3 regions of the Streptomyces telluris genome follow, and region 1 is predicted to be linked to each of the others. Evidence: riboswitches for the same ligand, from Rfam matches in the RefSeq annotation. Region 1 holds a riboswitch; each other region holds the start of a gene.
The links. A riboswitch is a leader RNA that binds a small molecule or an ion and turns the genes downstream of it on or off. The one in region 1 is predicted to bind cyclic di-AMP.
Positions count from the first base shown of each region.

Region 2: another riboswitch for cyclic di-AMP. It lies ahead of NQU55_RS23305 (M23 family metallopeptidase); the one in region 1 lies ahead of NQU55_RS34480 (M23 family metallopeptidase).
Region 3: another riboswitch for cyclic di-AMP. It lies ahead of NQU55_RS00760 (C40 family peptidase); the one in region 1 lies ahead of NQU55_RS34480 (M23 family metallopeptidase).

Region 1 is NZ_JANIID010000056.1:998-8,095, forward strand. Features, by position in the region: gene NQU55_RS34460 (DUF6227 family protein) at 1-189, shown strand, start outside; gene NQU55_RS34465 (cold-shock protein) at 423-626, shown strand; gene NQU55_RS34470 (DEAD/DEAH box helicase) at 878-2,614, shown strand; gene NQU55_RS34475 (PP2C family protein-serine/threonine phosphatase) at 2,784-4,061, shown strand; cyclic di-AMP (ydaO/yuaA leader) riboswitch at 4,137-4,267, shown strand; gene NQU55_RS34480 (M23 family metallopeptidase) at 4,667-5,704, shown strand; gene NQU55_RS34485 (aldo/keto reductase) at 5,782-6,726, shown strand; gene NQU55_RS34490 (hypothetical protein) at 6,795-7,094, opposite strand.
Region 2 is NZ_JANIID010000023.1:62,112-69,209, forward strand. Features, by position in the region: gene NQU55_RS23290 (DNA gyrase/topoisomerase IV subunit A) at 1-1,916, opposite strand, end outside; gene NQU55_RS23295 (M16 family metallopeptidase) at 2,140-3,492, shown strand; gene NQU55_RS23300 (M16 family metallopeptidase) at 3,528-4,895, shown strand; cyclic di-AMP (ydaO/yuaA leader) riboswitch at 5,111-5,266, shown strand; gene NQU55_RS23305 (M23 family metallopeptidase) at 5,280-6,089, shown strand; gene NQU55_RS23310 (GntR family transcriptional regulator) at 6,275-7,024, shown strand.
Region 3 is NZ_JANIID010000001.1:167,602-174,699, reverse strand. Features, by position in the region: gene NQU55_RS00775 (AfsR/SARP family transcriptional regulator) at 1-1,219, opposite strand, end outside; gene NQU55_RS00770 (hypothetical protein) at 1,402-1,587, shown strand; gene NQU55_RS00765 (S1 family peptidase) at 2,096-3,166, shown strand; gene NQU55_RS00760 (C40 family peptidase) at 3,329-3,802, opposite strand; cyclic di-AMP (ydaO/yuaA leader) riboswitch at 3,807-3,969, opposite strand; gene NQU55_RS00755 (carboxylate-amine ligase) at 4,325-5,407, shown strand; gene NQU55_RS00750 (sodium/calcium exchanger protein) at 5,428-6,696, opposite strand; gene NQU55_RS00745 (FAD/NAD(P)-binding protein) at 6,932-7,098, shown strand, end outside.

The DNA of each region.
Region 1 (7,098 bases):
CGCGACGCCACCTGGTGCCGCTTCTACGAGCACGCCTTCCTGCTGGAGGGCGGCGGCGAGCTCAGCCTGTGGGAGCTGGAGCACAACATGAACACCGACGGCCGCCTGGTCTGCGAGGTCTATCTGGACGAGGCGGAGGCCGAGGTGGCGGCGGACCGCCACGCCCGTTCCCAGGGCGTGGAGCTGTAGGGGAGCCTGGTGGGGCTGTAGTGGAGCTGTAGCGGCAGAGGGCCGCGGGGCTGCGCACCGTCGGCGGGTGGGTGAAACGGGGGCCGCCGACGTGTGCTACGCTTAGCTGACGTTTCAGTTGTGGTACCCATGAACTCGTGTGCGCCTGACGGTTATGTGAACCGAGGGCGCATTTTTGTTTTTGCCGGTCTTTGTCCGGTGTGGGGCCCATTGCATCCACTAAGGAGATAGACATGGCTACTGGCACCGTGAAGTGGTTCAACTCGGAAAAGGGCTTCGGCTTCATCGAGCAGGACGGCGGCGGCCCCGACGTCTTCGCCCACTACTCGAACATCGCCTCCAACGGCTTCCGTGAGCTGTTCGAGGGCCAGAAGGTTTCCTTCGACGTCACGCAGGGCCAGAAGGGCCTGCAGGCCGAGAACATCGTCGCCGCCTGACGATGATGCCCGCCCGGTCCGTCTGACGACGGCGCCGGGCTCTGCATGAAGCACCAGGCAATGGGGCCCGCACCTCGGGGTGCGGGCCCCATTGCTGCCCCTGCGCCGGCCGGCGCCCGTGTGCCGGCTGTCGTCCCGCACCAGCGCGCCCAGGCTTTTCCGCCGTCCGACCGTTCTCGTTCCGGGCGGTCTCGCGATGCGAAGTCTCCCTTTCGGGCGTGCCACCCCCATTGAGGGAAGGTCCCACCCGTATGACTCGCTCCGCCCGCCCCGCCCGCCCCCGCGGACCCCAGCAGAACCGTGGTGCCCAGCAGAACCGCAGCTCCCAGCAGGGCGGCCGTTCCGGCGCCCCGTCGTCGCGCCGCCGGCCCGCCGCCCCCCAGGGCGACTTCGAGACCCCGGTCAGCACCACCCCGGCGCTGCCGCCGGTGGCGTCCTTCGCCGACCTGGACATGCCCGCCGGCCTGCTCTCCACGCTGACTCGCGAGGGCGTCACCGAGCCGTTCCCGATCCAGGCCGCGACGCTGCCCAACTCGCTCACCGGCCGTGACGTCCTCGGCCGCGGCCGCACCGGCTCCGGCAAGACCCTCGCGTTCGGCCTGGCCATGCTGGCCCGTACGGCCGGCCGCCGCGCCGAGCCCGGCCGCCCGCTCGCCCTCGTGCTCGTCCCCACCCGTGAGCTCGCGCAGCAGGTCACCGACTCGCTCGCCCCGTACGCCACCGCCGTGAACCTGCGGACGGCCACGGTCGTCGGCGGCATGTCCATCGGCCGGCAGGCCCAGACGCTCGCGCGCGGCGCCGAGGTGCTCGTCGCCACCCCCGGGCGCCTCGCGGACCTCATCCAGCGCGGTGACTGCAAGCTCGGCGACGTGCGGATCACGGTCCTGGACGAGGCCGACCAGATGGCCGACATGGGCTTCCTGCCGCAGGTCACCAAGCTGCTGGACCAGGTCGACCCCGAGGGGCAGCGGATGCTGTTCTCCGCGACCCTCGACCGCAACGTCGACCGGCTCGTCCGTCGCTTCCTCTCCGACCCGGTGACGCACTCCGTCGACGCGTCGGTGGGCGCGGTCGTCACGATGGACCACCACCTGCTGCACGTCTCCGAGACGGACAAGAAGGACACGGTCACCCGGATCGCCGCCCGCGACGGCCGCGTGATCATGTTCGTGGACACCAAGCGCGGCGCCGACCGCCTGGTGAAGAAGCTGCTGTCCGAGGGCGTGCGCGCCGCCGCCCTGCACGGCGGCAAGAGCCAGCCGCAGCGCAACCGCACCCTGGACCTCTTCCGTACGCAGGAGGTCACCGCGCTGATCGCCACGAACGTGGCCGCGCGCGGCATCCACATCGACGGCCTCGACCTCGTCGTGAACGTCGACCCGCCCATGGACCACAAGGACTACCTGCACCGCGGCGGCCGCACGGCCCGCGCGGGCGAGTCCGGCACGGTCGTCACGCTCGTGCTGCCCGAGCAGCGGCGCGAGATGAGCCGCATGATGGTCACGGCCAAGATCTCCCCGAACGTCGTGACGGTCGGCCCGGAGGACGAGGAGCTCGTCCGCATCACCGGTGCCCAGCAGCCCAGCGGCGTGCCCGTGGTCATCGCGCCGCCGGTGCCGGCCCAGTCGACGCCGCGGAAGCGGTCGGGCGGGGGCGGCGCGAGCGCCGGGTCCGCCGGTGGGGCTGCGGCTGCTGCCGGGTCGCGCGGCTCCCGGGGCACCCGTGGTTCGCGCGGCGGTCGTGGCGGTCGCGGCCGGGTGCGTACGGAGATGTCTTCCGGGGCGCCGTCCTCGTCGTCTTCCTCGTCTTCCTCGGCTTCGTCTTCGTCTTCGGGGTCCTACGGTGCCGGTGGTTCGGGCCGGGGCGCGGGCGGCCGGGGTGCCGGCCGGGCGTCCGGTGGCGCTTCCGGTGCGGCGTCCGGCCGGGGTGCCGGCAGGAACGGTGCCGGCCGCGGCGCCGGGGGCGCACGGGAGCGCCGCTCCTCGTAACCCGCTCTCCCGGGGGTGCTCGCCGCGGCCTGCCCGTCGGCGTGCTCGCCGGGCCGTTCTCCCAAGGGCCTCCCTCCCCGGTTGGCCCAGCAGCGTTCGCCCAACGACCTCCCGCCCGGAAGGGTGGGAGGTCGTTGACGTGCGGGACTGCCGGTCAGGAGAGAGCGCGGTGGGCAAGCGAGAGAGCCGTTCTGCCCGCCCTGCCTTCCGCCGTGCGGCGCGCCGGGGCGTCCCCCGGGCCGTTCGCCGGGCCGTGCGCAGGCTCCCGGCCGTTCTGATCGTCGGCGCCGTCCTCTTCGGCCTCGGGGCGCCCGCGCACTACACATGCGCCCCCTTCCTCTCCGCCGCGCCCCTCGTCGCGGCGCCGCTGCACACCCTCCGCGCCACGGTCACGGCCGCCCTGGCCGCCGTGGCGGTCGCGGTCGGCCTCGTGGTCTACCACCGGCCGTCCGACACCGGCGAGGCGCTGGCCGAGATCGCGACCATCGGCGCCGTCTCCCTGGTCGCGCTCGGCATCAACCGCATCGCCCGGCGCAGCGATCAGCAGCTCGCCTCCGCCCGCGGCATCGCGGAGGCGGCCCAGCGCGCCGTCCTGCCCGCGCCCCCGTCCCGGATCGGCGGCCTCCGCGTGGCCGCGCGCTACGTCGCCGCCCAGGCCGACGCCCGGATCGGCGGCGATCTGTACGCGGTCCAGGACACCCCGCACGGCGTACGTGTCATCGTCGGCGACGTCCGCGGCAAGGGCCTGGGCGCGGTCGAGGCGGTCGCCGTGGTGATCGGCGCCTTCCGGGAGGCGGCCGAGCAGGAGCCCACGCTGGAGGGCGTCGCGGGTCGGCTGGAGCACGCGCTCCAGCGGGAGGGCGCGCGGCGGGCGAACCTGCGCCCCGACTCCGTGGACCGGACCGAGGGCTTCACCACGGCCGTACTGGCGGAGCTGCCGCCGGGGGAGCCCGTCTTCCGGCTGCTGAACCGCGGCCACCCCGCACCGCTCCTGCTGCACGCGGACGGCCGCATCGGCGCGGCGGACCCCGCCGTCCCCGCGCTGCCCCTCGGCCTGGGCGAGCTGGGGGTGTGGCCGGACCGGGCGGAGGAGCGGGAGTTCCCCGCGGGATCGATGCTGCTGCTGATGACGGACGGGGTGACCGAGGCGAGGGACGCCGGCGGTACGTTCTACGACCCCCGGGCCGGGCTGACGGGCTGTCGGTTCAAGAACCCGGAGGCGCTGCTGGACGCCCTGGTCGCGGACGTCGCGCGCCATTCGGACGGTCAGGCCGCCGACGACATGGCCCTGTTGGCGATCCGGCGCGGCGAGCGGATCGAACAGCATTTCGTAGAAAGTATCGACAGGTTCCGTGGGCGCACATCCTGTGAAGACGTGCCCGAGGGCATCGGTGGATTCGGGCGTTCGGCTTGGAATCCACCCGGCATGTCTATTAACGTTCGATAACGGAGCGCGGTTGTCGCAACGCCGCAAGAGGCGCTGCGCCGTGCGCCTTCGCCGAATCCCGCGGGCACAGCACCACCTGATACACCGGCAAGTTCTGGGAACCGGGGAACCACCACCCTGGGGTGAATCGGGCCGCGCGCGGCCCGTAGGAGACCTTCCTGCTCCGAACCCGTCAGCTAACCCGGTAGGCGAGAAGGAAGGAAAGGAGTGCCTTCGTGGCATCCAACGAGCCTGCCGCGTACGAGCCTGCCGCGTACGAGCCTGTCGGGTATGAGGCTGTCGAGTACGAGCCTGTGGCGTATGAGCCTGCGGCGTATGGGTCGGCGGGGTACGAGTCGGCGGGGGATGAGTCCGCCACGTACGAGTCCGCCGCATACGAGTCTGCCGCGTACGAGTCCGCTGCGTACGATCCGCCGCTGGTCCCGGCGTATGCGCCTCCGTACGAGCCGGAGCCCGAGCCCCGGCGGCCGGAGCTTCGGTACGCGTCGGACAGCGCGTACGACCCCGACTCGCCGTACAGCTCCGCTTCCCACCGTCCCTCCGTCTACAACGCCTTCGGTACGGGCCGCGGCCGCCACCGCGTCGTAAAGCCGCGCGGGGGCACGATGGCCCGCAGCGGTGCGGTCCTCGGAGTGGGCGTGATCGCGGCGGTCGGCGCGGGCGGCATGGCGCACGCCCAGGAGCGCCCGGCGACGTCCATATCCATGCCCGACCTGGCTCAGCTGCCGGGCGTTGGCTCGTTCTTCGCGGGGAGCGCGGCGGGCTCGGTCGATTCCGCTGCCGCCGAATTCGCCGGTGAGGAAGGCGCGTCGGCCGCCGTGGAGATGGCCGAGAGCGCGGCGGCGGCGGGTGAGGTGCTCCGGGCGAGAATCCTGGAGCAGGCCGACCACCAGCAGGGCGTGGGCGAGGCCGAGGCGCAGGCGGCCCAGGTGAAGCGGGCCGCGGAGACGCAGAAGAAGGAAGCGGAGCGGAAGGCGGCGGAGGCGGCGGCGCGGTCCGCGGAGGCGGACAAGGAGCGGGCCGACGCACCCGAGGCGCCGGAGGCGCGGGCGGCGGCACCGGAGCAGCAGCAGACGGCGAAGCAGCAGGCGCCGAGGCAGCAGACGGCGAGGCAGGCGCCGAAGCAGCAGGCACCGAAGCAACAGACATCGAAGCAGCAGCAGGCGCCGAAGAAGCAGCGATCCGCTCAGGCTCCCGCCCAGTCTCGCGCTCAGGCTCCCGCTCCGGCGGCCCGCCACTCCGCCTCCGGCGGGTTCAAGCTCCCCCTGGCCTCGTACACCCTGACGGCCGGCTTCGGTCAGGCGGGGAACATGTGGTCCGCGAACCACACGGGGGAGGACTTCGCGGCCCCGACCGGCACACCGGTGCGGGCGGTCGGCGGCGGCAAGGTCGTTCAGGCCGGCTGGGCGGGGGCGTACGGCTACCGCATCGTGCTGAGGCTCGACGACGGTACGGAGCTGTGGTTCTGCCACCTGTCGTCGATGGTCGTCACGTCGGGGAAGGTCGCGCCGGGCCAGGTGATAGGCCGTGTCGGTGCGACGGGCAACGTTACGGGGCCGCACCTGCACCTGGAGGTGCGGCCGGGCGGGGGCGCGCCGATCGACCCGCTGGGGTGGCTGAGGGGCAGGGGCCTGCATCCCTAGCGGAACGCGGCGGGACGTAGCGGAACGCCACGGGACGTAGCGGAATACCCGTCCCCACAAGGGCGCTGCAGGAGTACATGGCTGACATTCACAAGAAGATCGGCAATCTCTCCGTCCACCCGTTGGCGCTCGGCGGCAATGTCTTCGGGTGGACAGCGGACGAAGCGGAATCCTTTGCCGTCCTCGACGCGTACGCGGCGGCGGGCGGCAATTTCGTCGACACCGCGGACGTCTACTCGGCCTGGGTCCCGGGCAACGAGGGCGGCGAGTCGGAGACCGTCATCGGCAATTGGTTCGCCTCGCGCGGCAACCGTGCCGACATCGTCCTCGCCACGAAGGTCGGCGCGGGCGTCCCGGAGCCGCGGGGCCTGCGCGCGGCGGTGATCAAGGCGGGTGTGGAGGAGTCCCTCCGCCGCCTGCGCACCGACTACATCGACCTCTACTACACGCACTACGACGACCCGTCGGTGCCGGTGGAGGAGTTCATCACCGCTCTGGACGCGCTGGTGAAGGAGGGCAAGGTCCGCGAGATCGCGGCCTCGAACATCACCCCGGAGCGCCTGCAGGAGTCGCTGGAGTTCTCGGAGGCCTCGGGCCTGGCGAAGTACGTGGCGATCCAGCCCCACTACAACCTGGTCTCGCGCGACACCTACGAGGGTGATCTTGCGGCCGTGGCCGAGAAGCACGGCCTGGTGGCGATTCCGTACTTTGCTCTGGCCAAGGGTTTCCTCACGGGCAAGTACCGCCCGGGCACGACGGTGGAGAGCGCCCGGGCGGAGGGCGCCGCGGAGTACCTGCGAACGGACCGCGGCCGCCGCGTCCTGGCGGCCCTGGACGAGGTGGCGGCGGCCCACGACGCCGAACTCGCCACGGTCGCCCTGGCCTGGCTCGCGTCCCGGCCCACCGTGGCGACGCCGCTGGCCAGCGCGCGCACGGTACAGCAGTTGGCGCCGTTGCTGGCGATGGCGGACGTCAAGCTGACGGAGGCGGACCTGACCCTCCTGACGGAGGCGTCGGAGTAAGCAGGCAAAGGACAGGGCTTCGAGCGGAAAAACACCGCCCGAAGCCCTGCGCCGTCAATATCTACTGATCAAGCCCGACTCTCAGCCACCCAAGAGGCGAGCGCCACGGCCCCGGCCACCCCGAACACGGCCGGCCAGGCCCCGACCTTCTTGGCCAGCGGGTGCGACCCGGCGAACGCGGCAACGTACAGCCCGGTCAGCGCCGCGGCCTGGGGCGCCCCGACCTTCCCGGCCCACTGCCGGGCAGCCACCCCACCGGCCACGGCAAGCGCGGCCCCACCGAGCGGCCGCTTCTTGGTCCACCGAGCAACCCCGTACCCACCGACAAGCCCGCCGGCAGCAACCACAGCCGTAGGAACCCGCGCCATCCCG
Region 2 (7,098 bases), on a different contig from region 1:
TCGGGGACCACGCGCTTGACGACGCCCTGCTCCGTACCGATCGCGAGCCCCGGCGAGGACTCGTCCAGCGTGGTGAGACAGACGACCGTCTCGCCGTCCGCCAGGGAGAGGAACTCCGACACCGGTGCGCCGCCCGCCAGGCTGGGCGCCGCCGCCGTCTCCGGCAGCTGCGGCAGGTCGATCACCCGCATCCGCAGCAGGCGCCCGGCCGACGTCACCGCGCCCACCTCGCCCAGGGCCGTCGCCGGCACCGCCGAGGCGATCACGTCGTGCTTGACGCGCTTGGCCTCGCCCGCGGCGGGCGGGAAGGGCTCGCCGGTGGCCGTGCGGGCCAGCAGGCCGGTGGAGGACATCAGCACGCGGCACGGGTCGTCGGCGACCTGCAGCGGGACCGCCGACGCCGGGGCGCCCGCCGACTCCAGCAGGACCGTACGGCGGTCGGTGCCGAACTTCTTCGCCACGTCGGCCAGTTCGCCCGAGACCAGCTTGCGCAGCTCCGCGTCGGACTCCAGGATCCGCGTCAGCTCCTCGATCTCCTCGGTGAGCTTGTCGCGCTCCCCCTCCAGCTCGATGCGGTCGAACTTCGTCAGGCGGCGCAGCGGGGTGTCGAGGATGTACTGCGTCTGCACCTCGGAGAGGGAGAAGCGCGCGATGAGGGCCTCCTTGGCCTGCGCCGCGTTCTCACTCGATCGAATGATCCTGATGACCTCGTCGATGTCGAGCAGGGCCACCAGCAGGCCCTCGACCAGGTGCAGCCGGTCGCGCCGCTTGCCGCGCCGGAACTCGCTGCGCCGCCGCACCACCTCGAAGCGGTGGTCGACGTAGACCTCCAGGAGCTCCTTGAGACCCAGCGTCAGCGGCTGGCCGTCGACCAGGGCGACGTTGTTGATGCCGAAGGACTCCTCCATCGGCGTGAGCTTGTAGAGCTGCTCCAGGACGGCCTCGGGGTTGAAGCCGTTCTTGATCTCGATGACCAGACGCAGGCCGTGGGCGCGGTCGGTGAGGTCCTTGACGTCGGCGATGCCCTGGAGCTTCTTCGAGCCGACCAGGTCCTTGATCTTGGAGACGACCTTCTCGGGGCCGACGGTGAAGGGCAGCTCGGTGACGACCAGGCCCTTGCGGCGGGCCGTCACGGTCTCCACGGAGACGGTGGCGCGGATCTTGAACGTGCCGCGGCCCGTCTCGTAGGCGTCGCGCACGCCGCCGAGGCCGACGATCCGGCCGCCCGTGGGCAGGTCCGGGCCGGGGATGAACTTCATCAGCGTGTCGAGGTCGGCGCCCGGGTGCTTGATCAGGTGCCGGGCGGCCGCGACGACCTCGCCGAGGTTGTGCGGCGGCATGTTCGTCGCCATGCCGACCGCGATCCCGGACGAGCCGTTGACCAGCAGGTTGGGATAGGCGGCGGGCAGGGCCACGGGCTCCTGCTCGCTGCCGTCGTAGTTCGGCGTGAAATCGACGGTGTCCTCGTCGATCGACTCCGTCATCAGGGACGTCGCCGACGCCATCCGGGCCTCGGTGTAACGCATCGCCGCGGGCGGGTCGTCGTTGCCGAGGGAGCCGAAGTTGCCGTGGCCGTCGACCAGCGGCACGCGCATGGAGAACGGCTGCGCCATGCGCACCAGGGCGTCGTAGATGGAGGCGTCGCCGTGGGGGTGGAGCTTGCCCATCACCTCGCCCACGACGCGGGCGCACTTCACGTAGCCGCGGTCGGGGCGCAGGCCCATCTCGTTCATCTGGTAGAGGATCCGGCGGTGGACCGGCTTGAGACCGTCGCGCGCGTCGGGCAGGGCCCGGGAGTAGATGACGGAGTAGGCGTACTCGAGGAAGGAACCCTGCATCTCGTCGACGACGTCGATGTCGAGGATGCGCTCCTCGAAGTTCTCCGGCGGCGGGGTCTTCGTGCTGCGGCGGGCCATCGCGGCTGCGGCTCCTTCGATCGATTGCCGAGGCAGGGTGCTGACGCGGACCATTGTGGACCGCGCCACTGACAACACCGGACACGACCCGTCCGTAAGGGGGCACCGCGCCGGGAACTTCGCCGGATGTCAGCGCGCTTGCATACAGTGACAGCACTGCTCATCACGCGAGTCATCGCGCACCGGCGCGAGATTTCAAGCGATCGAAGGGACGTACATGCCCATGGGTCACACGGCCACGCAACAGGCCGGTACCGGCGGCCTCACAGCGACCGAGCACCGCCTGGCCAACGGCCTGCGGGTGGTGCTCTCCGAAGACCACCTGACCCCGGTCGCCGCCGTCTGCCTCTGGTACGACGTCGGCTCGCGCCATGAGGTCAAGGGCCGCACAGGTCTCGCCCACCTCTTCGAGCACCTTATGTTCCAGGGCTCGGCACAGGTCAAGGGGAACGGCCATTTCGAGCTGGTTCAGGGCGCCGGCGGCTCCCTCAACGGCACCACCAGCTTCGAGCGCACCAACTACTTCGAGACCATGCCGGCGCACCAGCTGGAGCTGGCCCTGTGGCTCGAGGCCGACCGGATGGGCTCCCTGCTCACCGCCCTCGACGACGAGTCGATGGAGAACCAGCGCGACGTCGTCAAGAACGAGCGCCGCCAGCGCTACGACAACGTCCCCTACGGCACCGCCTTCGAGCGGCTGACGGCCATGGTCTTCCCGGACGGCCACCCGTACCACCACACCCCGATCGGCTCCATGGCCGACCTGGACGCGGCCTCCCTGGAGGACGCCCGCGCCTTCTTCCGCACCTACTACGCCCCGGGCAACGCCGTCCTGTCGGTCGTCGGCGACATCGACCCCGAGCAGACCCTCGCCTGGATCGAGAAGTACTTCGGCTCGATCCCCGCGCACGACGGCAAGCAGCCCCCGCGCGACGGCAGCCTGCCCGACGTCATCGGCGAGGAGCTGCGCCAGGTCGTCCGCGAGGAGGTCCCGGCCCGCGCCGTGATGGCCGCCTACCGCCTCCCGCAGGACGGCTCCCGCGAGGCCGACGCCGCCGACCTGGCCGTCACCGTCCTCGGCGGCGGGGAGTCCTCCCGCCTGCACAACCGCCTGGTCCGCCACGACCGCTCCGCCGTCGCCGCCGGCTTCGGCCTGCTGCGGCTCGCCGGCGCCCCCTCGCTGGGCTGGCTGGACGTCAAGGCGTCCGGCGGCGCCGAGGTGGCCGGCATCGAGGCCGCCGTCGACGAGGAGCTCGCCCGCTTCGCCGCCGAGGGCCCGACCCCCGCGGAGATGGAGCGCGCCCAGGCGCAGCTGGAGCGCGAGTGGCTGGACCGGCTCTCCACCGTCAGCGGCCGCGCCGACGAACTGTGCCGCTTCGCGGTGCTGTTCGGCGACCCGCAGCTCGCCCTGACCGCCGTGCAGCGCGTCCTGGACATCACGCCGGAGGAGGTGCGGCAGGTCGCCCAGGCCCGCCTGCGCCCCGACAACCGCGCCGTGCTGGTGTACGAGCCCACCGAGCCGGCCGCCCCCGCCGCCGACGAGAACGCCGAAGCAGAAGAGGAGACGGCCAAGTGAGCGACGCCCTGGCCGCTGACACCGCCCAGCCTTCCATGGACTTCCACCCTCGGCCCCGGGCCGGAACCGCGGCCCCCTGGGCCTTCCCCGCCCCCGAGCGCGGCACGCTCCCCAACGGCCTGACGGTGCTGCGCTGCCACCGCCCGGGCCAGCAGGTCGTCGCCGTCGACATCAACGTGGTGGCCCCCCTCGCCGCGGAGCCGGAGGGCCTCGACGGCGTCGCCACCATCATGGCGCGCGCCCTGTCCGAGGGCACCGACAAGCACACCGCCGAGGAGTTCACGGCCGAGCTGGAGCGCTGCGGCGCCACCCTCGACGCCCACGCCGACCACCCCGGCGTGCGCCTGTCCCTGGAGGTCCCCGCCTCCCGGCTCGGCAAGGCTCTCGGCCTCGTGGCCGACGCGCTGCGCGCCCCCGCCTTCCCCGACCACGAGGTCGAGCGCCTGGTGGGCAACCGCCTGGACGAGATCCCGCACGAGCTGGCCAACCCCGCCCGCCGGGCCGCCATGGCGCTCTCCAAGGAGCTCTTCCCGGCCGGCTCGCGGATGTCCCGCCCGCGCCAGGGCACCGAGGAGACGGTCGCCCGCATCGACGCCGCCTCCGTGCGGGCCTTCTACGAGGCCCACGTGCGTCCCGCCACGACGACCGCCGTGGTCGTCGGCGACTTCACCGGCGTCGACCTCGACGAGGCCCTCGCCGACTCCCTCGGCGCCTGGACGGGTTCCCCGGCCGAGCCGTACCCGCTCAAGCCGGTCACCGCGGACGACACCGGCCGCGTCGTCATCGTGGACCGCCCCGGCGCGGTCCAGACGCAGCTCCTCATCGGCCGCATCGGCGCCGACCGGCACGGTCAGGTCTGGCCCGCCCAGAGCGTCGGCACGTACTGCCTGGGCGGCACCCTCACCTCCCGTCTGGACCGCGTCCTGCGCGAGGAGAAGGGCTACACCTACGGGGTGCGCTCCTTCGGCCAGGTGCTGCTGTCCACCCCGGAGGGCACCGGCGCGGCCATGCTCGCCATCAGCGGCTCGGTGGACACCGCCTCCACCGGCCCCGCGCTGGAGGACCTGTGGACCGTCCTGCGCACCCTCGCCGCCGAGGGCCTGACGGACGAGGAGCGCGACTCCGCCGTGCAGAACCTCGTCGGCGTCGCCCCGCTGAAGTACGAGACGGCGGCGGCCGTCGCGGGCACCCTCGCCGACCAGGTCGAGCAGCACCTGCCGGACGACTTCCAGGCGCACCTGTACGAGCGTCTCGCCGCGACGGGCACGGTGGAGGCCACCGCCGCCGTGGTGAGCGCCTTCCCGGTCGACCGCCTGGTGACGGTGCTCGTCGGTGACGCCGCGCAGATCGAGGAGCCCGTCCGGGCCCTCGGCATCGGCGAAGTGACCGTGATCACGGGCTGAAGCCCCGGCGGGCCGGCCGCGCCGGTCGGCCCGTCAACCGGCAGGCACGCGCGCTCCTGAGGCGTGCGTGCCTGCCAAATGTCCGATTTAGCGGAGTGGTTGCACGTCTGCGTTGTGGCGTGGGCCACAAAACGGGGCTTCTGTTTGCCGATCGAAAGTGGCGGCGTCTAGCGTCAAAGCGTCTGTCCGTCAGATGTGCGTCGCATCCGCGGCCCGGGCAGACATCGCCGAGTCCCCGTACGGCGCGAGCCAGGGGAGCCGGGGACCCAAGTGTCCCTGGGGTGAATCGGGCCCCTTTCCGGAGGGATCCGTAGGAGACCTTCCTGCTCCGAACCCGTCAGCTAACCCGGTAGGCGAGAGGGAAGGAAAGGACCAGCCTCACCAATGGCGTTCACTCGTGCCACCGGGAAGCACCGCAAGCCGAGCCGCGCCGTTCGCGTCAGCGCGAACGCGGCGGGCATAGCCACCCTCGCCGCCACCGGTGTCGTCGCGGGCCTCGCCGCCCCGGCGATGGCCGCCTCTCCCGACGAGACCCAGCGCCCCACCGAGGACACCGGCCTGACCCAGGCCGTCGTCATCGGCGAGGACACGGCCGGCCGCATCGGCGAGCAGGCCCAGGTCCAGACCAGCGCCGCAGCCGAGAACACCGCCGTCCACGAGGCCGAGACCGCTGCCAAGCAGCAGGCCGCCGACGTCAAGAAGGCCGCGGACGAGGCCAAGCGCAAGGCCGAGGCCGAGCGCAAGGAGCAGGAGCGCGTCGCCCGCGAGCAGGAGCGCAAGCGCCTCAACACCTTCGTCTCGCCGATCGCCGGCTCGTACGTCTCCACGTCCTACAAGGCCTCCAGCGGCCTGTGGTCCTCCGGCAGCCACACCGGCATCGACATGCACGCCGCGACCGGCACCTCGGTCCAGGCCGTGGGCGCGGGCACCATCGTCGAGGCCGGCTACGGCGGCGCCTACGGCAACAACGTCGTCATCAAGCACAACGACGGCACCTACACGCAGTACGGCCACCTGTCGTCCATCGACGTCAGCGTCGGCCAGTCGGTCACCGCCGGCCAGCAGATCGGCCTCTCCGGCGCCACGGGCAACGTCACCGGCCCGCACCTGCACTTCGAGGCCCGCACCGGCGCCACGTACGGCACCGACATCGACCCGGTCGCGTACCTCAGCGAGCACGGCGTCAACCTCTGACGCACCCGCCCGCGCCCCGCGCGGCACATTCGCCTGATGAAGGCCCCGGCCCACCGGCCGGGGCCTTCGTCGTATCCTCGTGTTGGCCAAAACATATCGATGACTTCACGTGCGCCGTCGGAAATCGCGGGCGGCTGCAATAGAGTCGCTGAACAGGCGTCAATCGGCCGCGTTTCGCGGGGGTTATGCGGAGGTTCACCCATGCGGGGCCGTACGTGAACGGTGATGGCACAGCAAATCAGAGCGGCCGTCGCATTTCCGCGCACGCCGTGTGCACGGCGATCCGTGACGACATTGTTTCGGGCACGTTTCCGCCCGGCAGCAGGCTCACCGAAGAAGTCCTCGCGCGCCGCTACGGCGTTTCGCGCGTGCCCGTGCGCGAGGCGCTGCGCACCCTGGCCTCGGAGGGGTTCGTGACCACCCGGCGGCACGCGGGCGCCTGCGTCGCGGAGCCGACCGAGCAGGAGGCCGCCGATCTGCTGGAGGTCCGCGCCCTGCTGGAGCCGCTGGGCGCCGCGCGCGCCGCACAGCGCCGTACGGAGGCGCACCTGAAGGTGCTGCGCGGTCTGGTGCGGCTCGGCCAGGAGCGGGCCCGTGGCGGGCGTACGGGCGAGCTGCGGCCGCTCGGGGACTGGTTCGACGAGACCCTCGCCCAGGCGTCCGGCAGCCCGAGCCTCGCGGGCCTGCTCACCCAGCTCCGGCTCAAGATCGCCTGGGTGTACGCGGCGGAGCCGCCCGCGCGCCCCGTCGACACCTGGGAGGTGCTCGGCGCCCTCGTGGACGCCGTCGCCCGCGGCGACGCGGAGCGGGCCCGGGCCATCGCGGCGGCCCGTGCGGACCGGTCGCCGGGGGAATTCCGGCTGCGCCGCACCGTGCCGGCGGCCCGCGTGCGGAATACGGGCCCGGCCGTGCGAACGGTGATCTCCGGTTCCTGATCCCGGGGTTCCCGGCCCGGCTTCCCGGGGGTGTGCCCATTTACGTCCGGTGTTACCGCGGGAACCATCTCCAG
Region 3 (7,098 bases), on a different contig from region 1:
GGAGGAGCAGCACGCGCCGGTCGGCGAGCACGGACCGGTAGAGGGCCGCCCGCTGTTCCAGGTCGTCGGGGATGTCGGTCTCGGGGACGTCTAAAGCCTGGAGGAAGTGGGCCAGGACGCTGCCGCTGTCGGCGGGGTCGGAGCCGGCGCCGCGCAGGTCCACGTAGAGCTGGCCGTCGGGGAAGTCGGGGCGGGCCAGGTGGGCGGTGTGGACGGCGAGGGTGGTCTTGCCGACGCCGCCGATGCCGGTGAGCATGGCGATCATCACGGCGGGTCCGGCGGCGCCGGTGAGCGCGCCGTGCACCTCGCGCACGAGATCCTCGCGGCCGGTGAAGTCGGGAATGCCGGCGGGCAGCTGGAAGGGGGCTCCGGCCGGGCGGCGCGCCTCGCCGGTGCCGGGTGCGGCCGCGGCTCCGGAGGCGGGCAGCGCGAGCTCCGGGTCGCCGGCGAGCACCCGGGCGTGCAGCCGGGTCAGCTCCGGGCCGGGTTCGACGCCGAGCTCCTCGACGAGCAGGCGCCGCGCCTCGGCGTAGGCGGCGAGCGCGTCGACCTGGCGGCCGCAGCGGTAGAGGGCGAGGACCAGCTGGGCGCGCAGCCGCTCGCGCAGCGGGTGCTCGGCGGTGAGCGAGGTGAGCTCGGGGACCAGCTCGGCGTGGCGGCCGAGGGCGAGGGCGCAGTCGAAGAGCCCCTCCTGCGCGGCCAGGCGCGCTTCGGAGAGCCTGTCCTGCTGGCGCTCGCAGTAGGGGCCGGAGAGACCGGCGAGCGCGGCGCCGTGCCAGAGGTCCAGTGCGGCGGCGTACGAGGCGTGGGCGGTCGCGGTGTCGCCGGCGGCGTGGGCGGCGGAGGCCTCGGCGAGGAGGCGCTCGAAGACGAGCGCGTCGACGCGCTCGGGTGCCACGCGCAGGGCGTAGCCGCCGGCGACGGAGACGAGGATGGTGGCGGGGGTGCGGGCGGCGCGCCCGGGTTCGAGGAGGGTGCGCAGGCGGGAGGCGTACGTGCGGACGGTGCCCAGGGCCTGGGGCGGTGCGGCCTCGCCCCAGAGGGCGTCGATGAGCTCGTCGCTGGAGACGGTGGCGCCGCCGCGCAGCAGGAGGACGGCGAGCATGGCGCGCTGCTGGCGCGCGCCCAGGTCCACGTGGTGACCGTCCGCCAGCGCGCGCACCGGGCCGAGCAGCTGGAAATGGAGCCGGTCTGCGGACGGCTCCGTTGTGTCCCGCATCTTTCCCCCGACCGTGCCCTGCCGGCTCTGTCCGGCGACAGATGGTGACAGTACCTCAGCGCCCGGCAGGGGAGCAGAGGACGGGTGAGGGGCCGTTGATCGTCCGTTGATGGCGCCGTTACATACTGCAGGCACAGTTGTTCCCTGCGCATCACAGCGCGCCTGACACAGGAGTTTTCGATATGACCGCTGAGGACCCCAAGAGCACCGAGCAGGCCGGGGCCCCCGCCGCGCAGCCCGTCACGCCGTCCGAGGAGGCGCTCGCGTCCGAGCTGGACAAGCCGGTCGAGCACGTGGAGGGCACCGCGCCGCAGAACCCGGGCGGCAGCGGCCCGATCCGTCCGACCCACACGACCGGGGCGCAGTAACCGCAAGGCCGGGCAAGGCCGGGCCGGGTTCCGCCGTGCGTACGGCGGGACCCGGCCTCCCCTTTGCGGCGCCCCGGTCGTTAGGACCGAGCAAAGAACGCACCGGCTCCGCTCCGCGGGCGGCCCGCGGGGAGCGACTACCGGACAGGCGTGCCCCGCGGTGTCCGGTCACCGCCCGGCGGCCGTCCAGGCCCGTCACTCCCGTTCAGGGGGACGGCTTGCGGTGCCGCTGTGCCGCCGGGGGACCGCGGCCGCCGCCCTTCGCACGACCGAATGTCGCTCTTGAACTTCCGCTCGTCCTCTCGGGATACTCGCCCATATCCCGTACTTGACATGGACGCGACGATCTCATCGGCCTGTCGCGCACCGTGTCTCCCCACCGATGCGCATCCCCTACGCGTCACGCACACGGGTCGCGCACGTGCGTCACGCACGCGCATCGCACCCGCACGTCCTCCACGCCCGGGCACCACCGTGCCGCCGGGCACTCCCCCACAGGAGGTCACGAGTGAAACGTTCCCGCATCTCCACGCGCCGTACGGCCACCGCCGGCGCGGCGATGGTCGCCCTGACGGCCGCGGCCCTGACGCTCCCCGGCGCGCACGCGGCCTCGCCGGCGCCCCGTCAGCTCTCCTCGCCGCAGGCCGCCGAGCTGGCTCAGCGGATATCCGCCGACCTGGGCGCGGACTCGGCCGGCTCGTACTACGACGCCGGGACCGGCAGGCTCGTCGTCGGCGTCCTCGACCAGGAGGCGGCGGCCAGGGTGAAGGCCGCCGGCGCCGAACCGAGGACCGTGCGCCACTCGGCCGCCGAGCTCGCCTCGGCCCTGCGGACCCTGAAGGCGGAGGCGACGATTCCGGGCACGGCCTGGTCGGTGGACCCCCGCTCCAACAAGGTCGTCGTCACCGCCGACAGCACGGTCACGGGCGCCCGGCAGGACCGGCTGGACAAGGCCGTCGCACAGCTCGGCGACAAGGTCGCGGTCAAGAGAACGGCAGGGACGTTCCGTCCGCTCATCGCGGGCGGCGACGCGATCTGGGGCAGCGGCGTGCGCTGCTCGCTGGGCTTCAACGTCACCAAGGGCGGCAAGCCGTACTTCCTCACGGCCGGGCACTGCGGCAACGCCTCGCGGACCTGGTCCGCGACCCGGGGCGGCGCCCAGATCGGCGTGGTCGAGAGCTCGTCCTTCCCCGGCCACGACTACGCGCTCGTCCGCTACACCTCCACCATCGCCCACCCGAGCGCGGTGGACCTCTACAACGGCGGCACGCAGAACATCAGCAAGGCCGGGGAAGCCGTCGTCGGCGAGCAGGTGCAGCGCAGCGGCAGCACCACCCGCGTGCACGGCGGCGAGGTCACGGCCCTCGACGTGACCGTCAACTACGAGGAAGGGGCGGTCGAGGGCATGATCGGCACCTCGGTCTGCGCCGAACCGGGCGACAGCGGCGGCGCCCTCTTCGACGGTGCCACCGCCCTCGGCCTCACCTCGGGCGGCAGCGGCGACTGCTCCGGCGGCGGGGAGACATTCTTCCAGCCCGTACCGGCGGCGCTGCAGGCGTACGGGGCGCAGCTGCCCTGAGGCACCGCTCCGGGGCGCTGCTGTGAGGCGCTGCCGTGACGCACTCCTCCGGGGAAACCTTCACGGGTTCCCCGGAGGTCTCCGGGCCGGGGTTGGGTCGCCCCGGCCCGGTCGGTCGTCGCCGTCCGGGCCGGACAGGGCGGCCCGGGCAGCCCCGGACGGTCAGTTGACCCGGCCGTACCAGACGCTGCCGGACCAGATCTTCTCCAGCCGGACCTTCGCGCCGGGCTTGGGCGAGTGCCAGATCTTGTTGCTACCCGCGTAGATACCGACGTGGTAGACGTTGCTTCCCGAGTGGAAGAAGACCAGGTCGCCCGCCTGGCGGGAGCCGGCGGAGATGTGCCGGGTCTTGTTGTACTGCGCGGCCGCGGTGCGCGGCAGGGTCTTGCCGGCCTTCTTGAACGAGTAGAGCGTGAGGCCCGAGCAGTCGAACCGGTTGGGGCCCGCGGCGCCGTACTGGTAGGGGGAGCCCTGCTTGGAGGCCGCGACCTTCAGGGCGGTGGCGCCCGGAGTGGCCGCACTCGCCTCGGCCGACATTCCGGGGAGGAGCATCGACGCGGTCACGGTGGCCGCGGTGACCACGGAAGCGGCACCGGCGCGGGACATGAGCGTGGATATGCCAGGGAACGCAGACATGCCAAAACCCTTCGTCATCCGCCTGCGAAAGATGACCTGTCGGGTTCGGGCTGTCGAAGTTGCCCGGCCACATGAAATGGCTTCACCCCAAGGACCACCGCCATCGTGGTCCGCCGTGCTCGGGTCTCCCGCTCCTGCCGATCCATTCGTTTCTGCTCCGCACCCGGTACGGCGGCAGGACTCGGCGTCCGCCCGGGTCGCCCGCCTCGGTGACGGGATCTTGTTGTTCGGTGCACGATCCTGCATCACGGGCCGCCGGAATTCGGAGCCGAAAGGCGCTTCTGTGAACTTCTTCACTTCACGGCGATCCCTGGAACCGGGGTGTTACCCGGCATCACGCGTAACCGGTAATCCCCTTTATCAAAAGGGAGTTGAAGAACTGATTCGAGTCACCCCGGCGGTGCGCGAAAGACCAGGTGACGGGGGCCGTGGCAGGGCGGCGACAGGGCGTCTTTGCGTCAGAAGGCCGCGGCGGCGGGCTCCGTACGGTTCGCTTCGAGAGCGCGAGGGTAGCCCTACGGCATGCTCACCCTAGGGATCGAGGAGGAGTATCTTCTGCTCGACCCGGCCACCGCACTGCCGGTACCCCTGGCCGACGAGGTCCGGGCGGCGGTCGACCTGGAACCGGTCGTGAACGAGCGGGAGATTCAGGCGGAGCTGTTGCAGGCCCAGGTGGAAGTTGCCACTCCGGTCTGCTCCGATCTCGCCGAGGCCAGCCGGCACCTGCTGCGGCTGCGCCATGCGGTGAGCTCCGCCGCCAAGCGGTCCGGCTGCCGGATCGCCGCCTGCGGTACGGCGCCGTGCTCGGGCCCCGAGCCCATCCCGGTCACCGGAAACCCGCGCTACCTGGCGATGCGGATCCGTGCCGCCCAGCTCGTGGACGAGCAGTTCGTCCACGGGATGCACGTCCACGTCGCCATCCCCGACCGCGAGATGGGCGTCGCGGTCCTCAACCGGGTCCGTCCCTGGCTGCCCGTGCTGGTCGCCATGGCGGGCAACTCCCCGCTGTGGAACGGCATCGACACCGGCTTCTCCAGCTGGCGGACCGTGGTCTACAGCCGCTGGCCGGTCAGCGGCCCGCCCCCGTACTTCGACGGCCTCGCGGACTACGAGGCCCGCATCCAGGCGCTGTTGACGGCCGGGGCGATCGAGGACCGGGGCCAGCTGTACTGGCAGGCACGGCTGTCGGACCGCTATCCCACCATCGAGGTGCGCTGCCTGGACGTCCAGCTGCGCGCCGACGACGCCGTCATGTTCGCGGGCATCGTCCGCGGGCTGGTCGCCACCGCCATCCGCGACGAGAAGGCCGGGCGGCCCCCGACGCCCTGCCTGCCGGAGCTGCTGGCCGCGGCGAACTGGCACGCCGCCCGGCACGGGCTCGACGGGGTCCTCGTGGACCCCGCGGGCCGGCGCCACGGCGCGGACGAGGTCGTCCGCAGCCTCCTCGCCCACATAGGGCGGTCGCTGGAGGAGTCGGGCGACACCCGGCAGGTGAGCTCGCTGGTCAACCGCCTGCTGCGGCGGGGCACCGGAGCGGACCGGCAGCGCCGGGCGCTGGCCACCGACGGGCTGAAGGCGGTGACGGAACTGATCTCGGAGCCGTAGCGGCAGGCCGGAGCGGCAGGTCAGAAGTGCGGGTCCCCCGCGACCCGCCCGCCCAGGGCCCGGCCCGTGTCCGGGAGGTCTCGCCACCGCCTCGTCAGCAGCAGGGCCGCCAGGCCCAGGTAGACGTAGGTCAGCACCTCCCGGGCGTACTCGCCCGGGAGCGCGAACTGCACCGCGAAGAGGACGAAAAGGGCTACGGCCTCCCACCGCACGAAGCGCAGGTCCAGCAGGACGACGACGGCCAGCACGGTCTGCGCGGCCGTCAGGGCGACCTCGTCGACCTGACGGGTCACCAGCGGCAGGGCCTCCCCTCCCCCGCCGAGCGCGTGGGCGAGGGGCAGGCAGCCCACCAGCAGCGTCCACTGGTTGACCTTGCTCGACAGCAGCGCGCCGAGCCCGTCGCCGGCCCGCATGCGCCAGGCGAAGACCACGGCGACGATCAGCTCCGGGGCCTCGGACGCGAGCGGGGCGAGCCACTGGACCAGGACGAAGCGGTCGATGCCGAGCGAGGCGCCCGCCTCCACCAGTGCGAGCGCGAACGGCTCGGCGCAGGCGAACACCACGGCCGCCGCGCCCGCGAAGAGCACGGCCGTCACGGTGCGCCGCCCGGCCCGCGGCAGCAGGGCCAGCCGCGCCGGGACGCCGACGAGCTCCTCCATCCCGCCCGCGCCGCACTTGGCGATCCGGTAGAGGTAGTAGCCGTACCAGGGGACGAGCACCACCGGTACGTACCAGCCGATCTCACGGCTGAGCGGCATCACGAACGCGAAGACGGCGGCCACCGCGAGGAAGGCGACGTCGATGCGGCGGTGCGGCTCCAGCACGATCGCGCCCGGGGCCGCGCCGCGGCGGCGCAGCGCCAGGGCGGCGGCGAGCGCGACGAGCGGCCAGCCGACGCCCACCAGCAGCCGGTTCGCGCCGGTCATGTTGGCCGCCGCGTAGGCGGCGTAGGAGGGGTCGGACCCGGCCGCGTAGGCGAAGTAGAGGTCGACGGCGTACTCGGGCAGCACGGCGATGAAGGCCAGCAGGGCCAGGGCGAGCGCCCCGGCCATGTCCACGCGGGCCGTCTCGGCGGCCCACATCAGCAGCAACGCCGAGCAGAGCACCCCCAGCCCGAAGACGGCCACGGCCGGACCGGGCGGCAGCTCGGCACCGCTCAGCCGCACCACGACCGCGGGACCGGCCCCGGCACAGGCCGCGGCGACCCGCGCGGCACTCGCAGCGCCGGAGGGCGGCGCCGGGGCCGGCGCCTCGGCCGGTGCCGAGACCGTTGCCGCAGGCTCACCCATGGCCGCTCCTTCCGCGTCGCACCCGTTCCTGCCGATCTACCAGCAGGAACAAGCAGTCCGGAGCGGACAGCGCGGAGGTGACGGACGGTGACGCCCGTTCGGCCCAGGAACCCGGGAGCCCGGGGCCGCGAACTGCGGCTTCTCGTGCGCACGGGCCCCGCGGGTTCCGTAGGACGGCCGGATGGGCAGGGTGCTCTACGGGCCCGGGGGGATGACCGAGGGGAGAGAGGTGCCCGTGGGACGCATCGCTCGTATCACCGGCCGGGACGTCGTCATCGTCGGCGGCGGGGTCGCCGGGACCAGCGTGCTGCTGCAGCTGGTCCGCGCGCTCGCCGGTCGCCGGCCGCCCCTGCCCGTCGCCTCCGTCCGCGTCGTGGACCCCCACCCGGCCGGCTGGGGCCT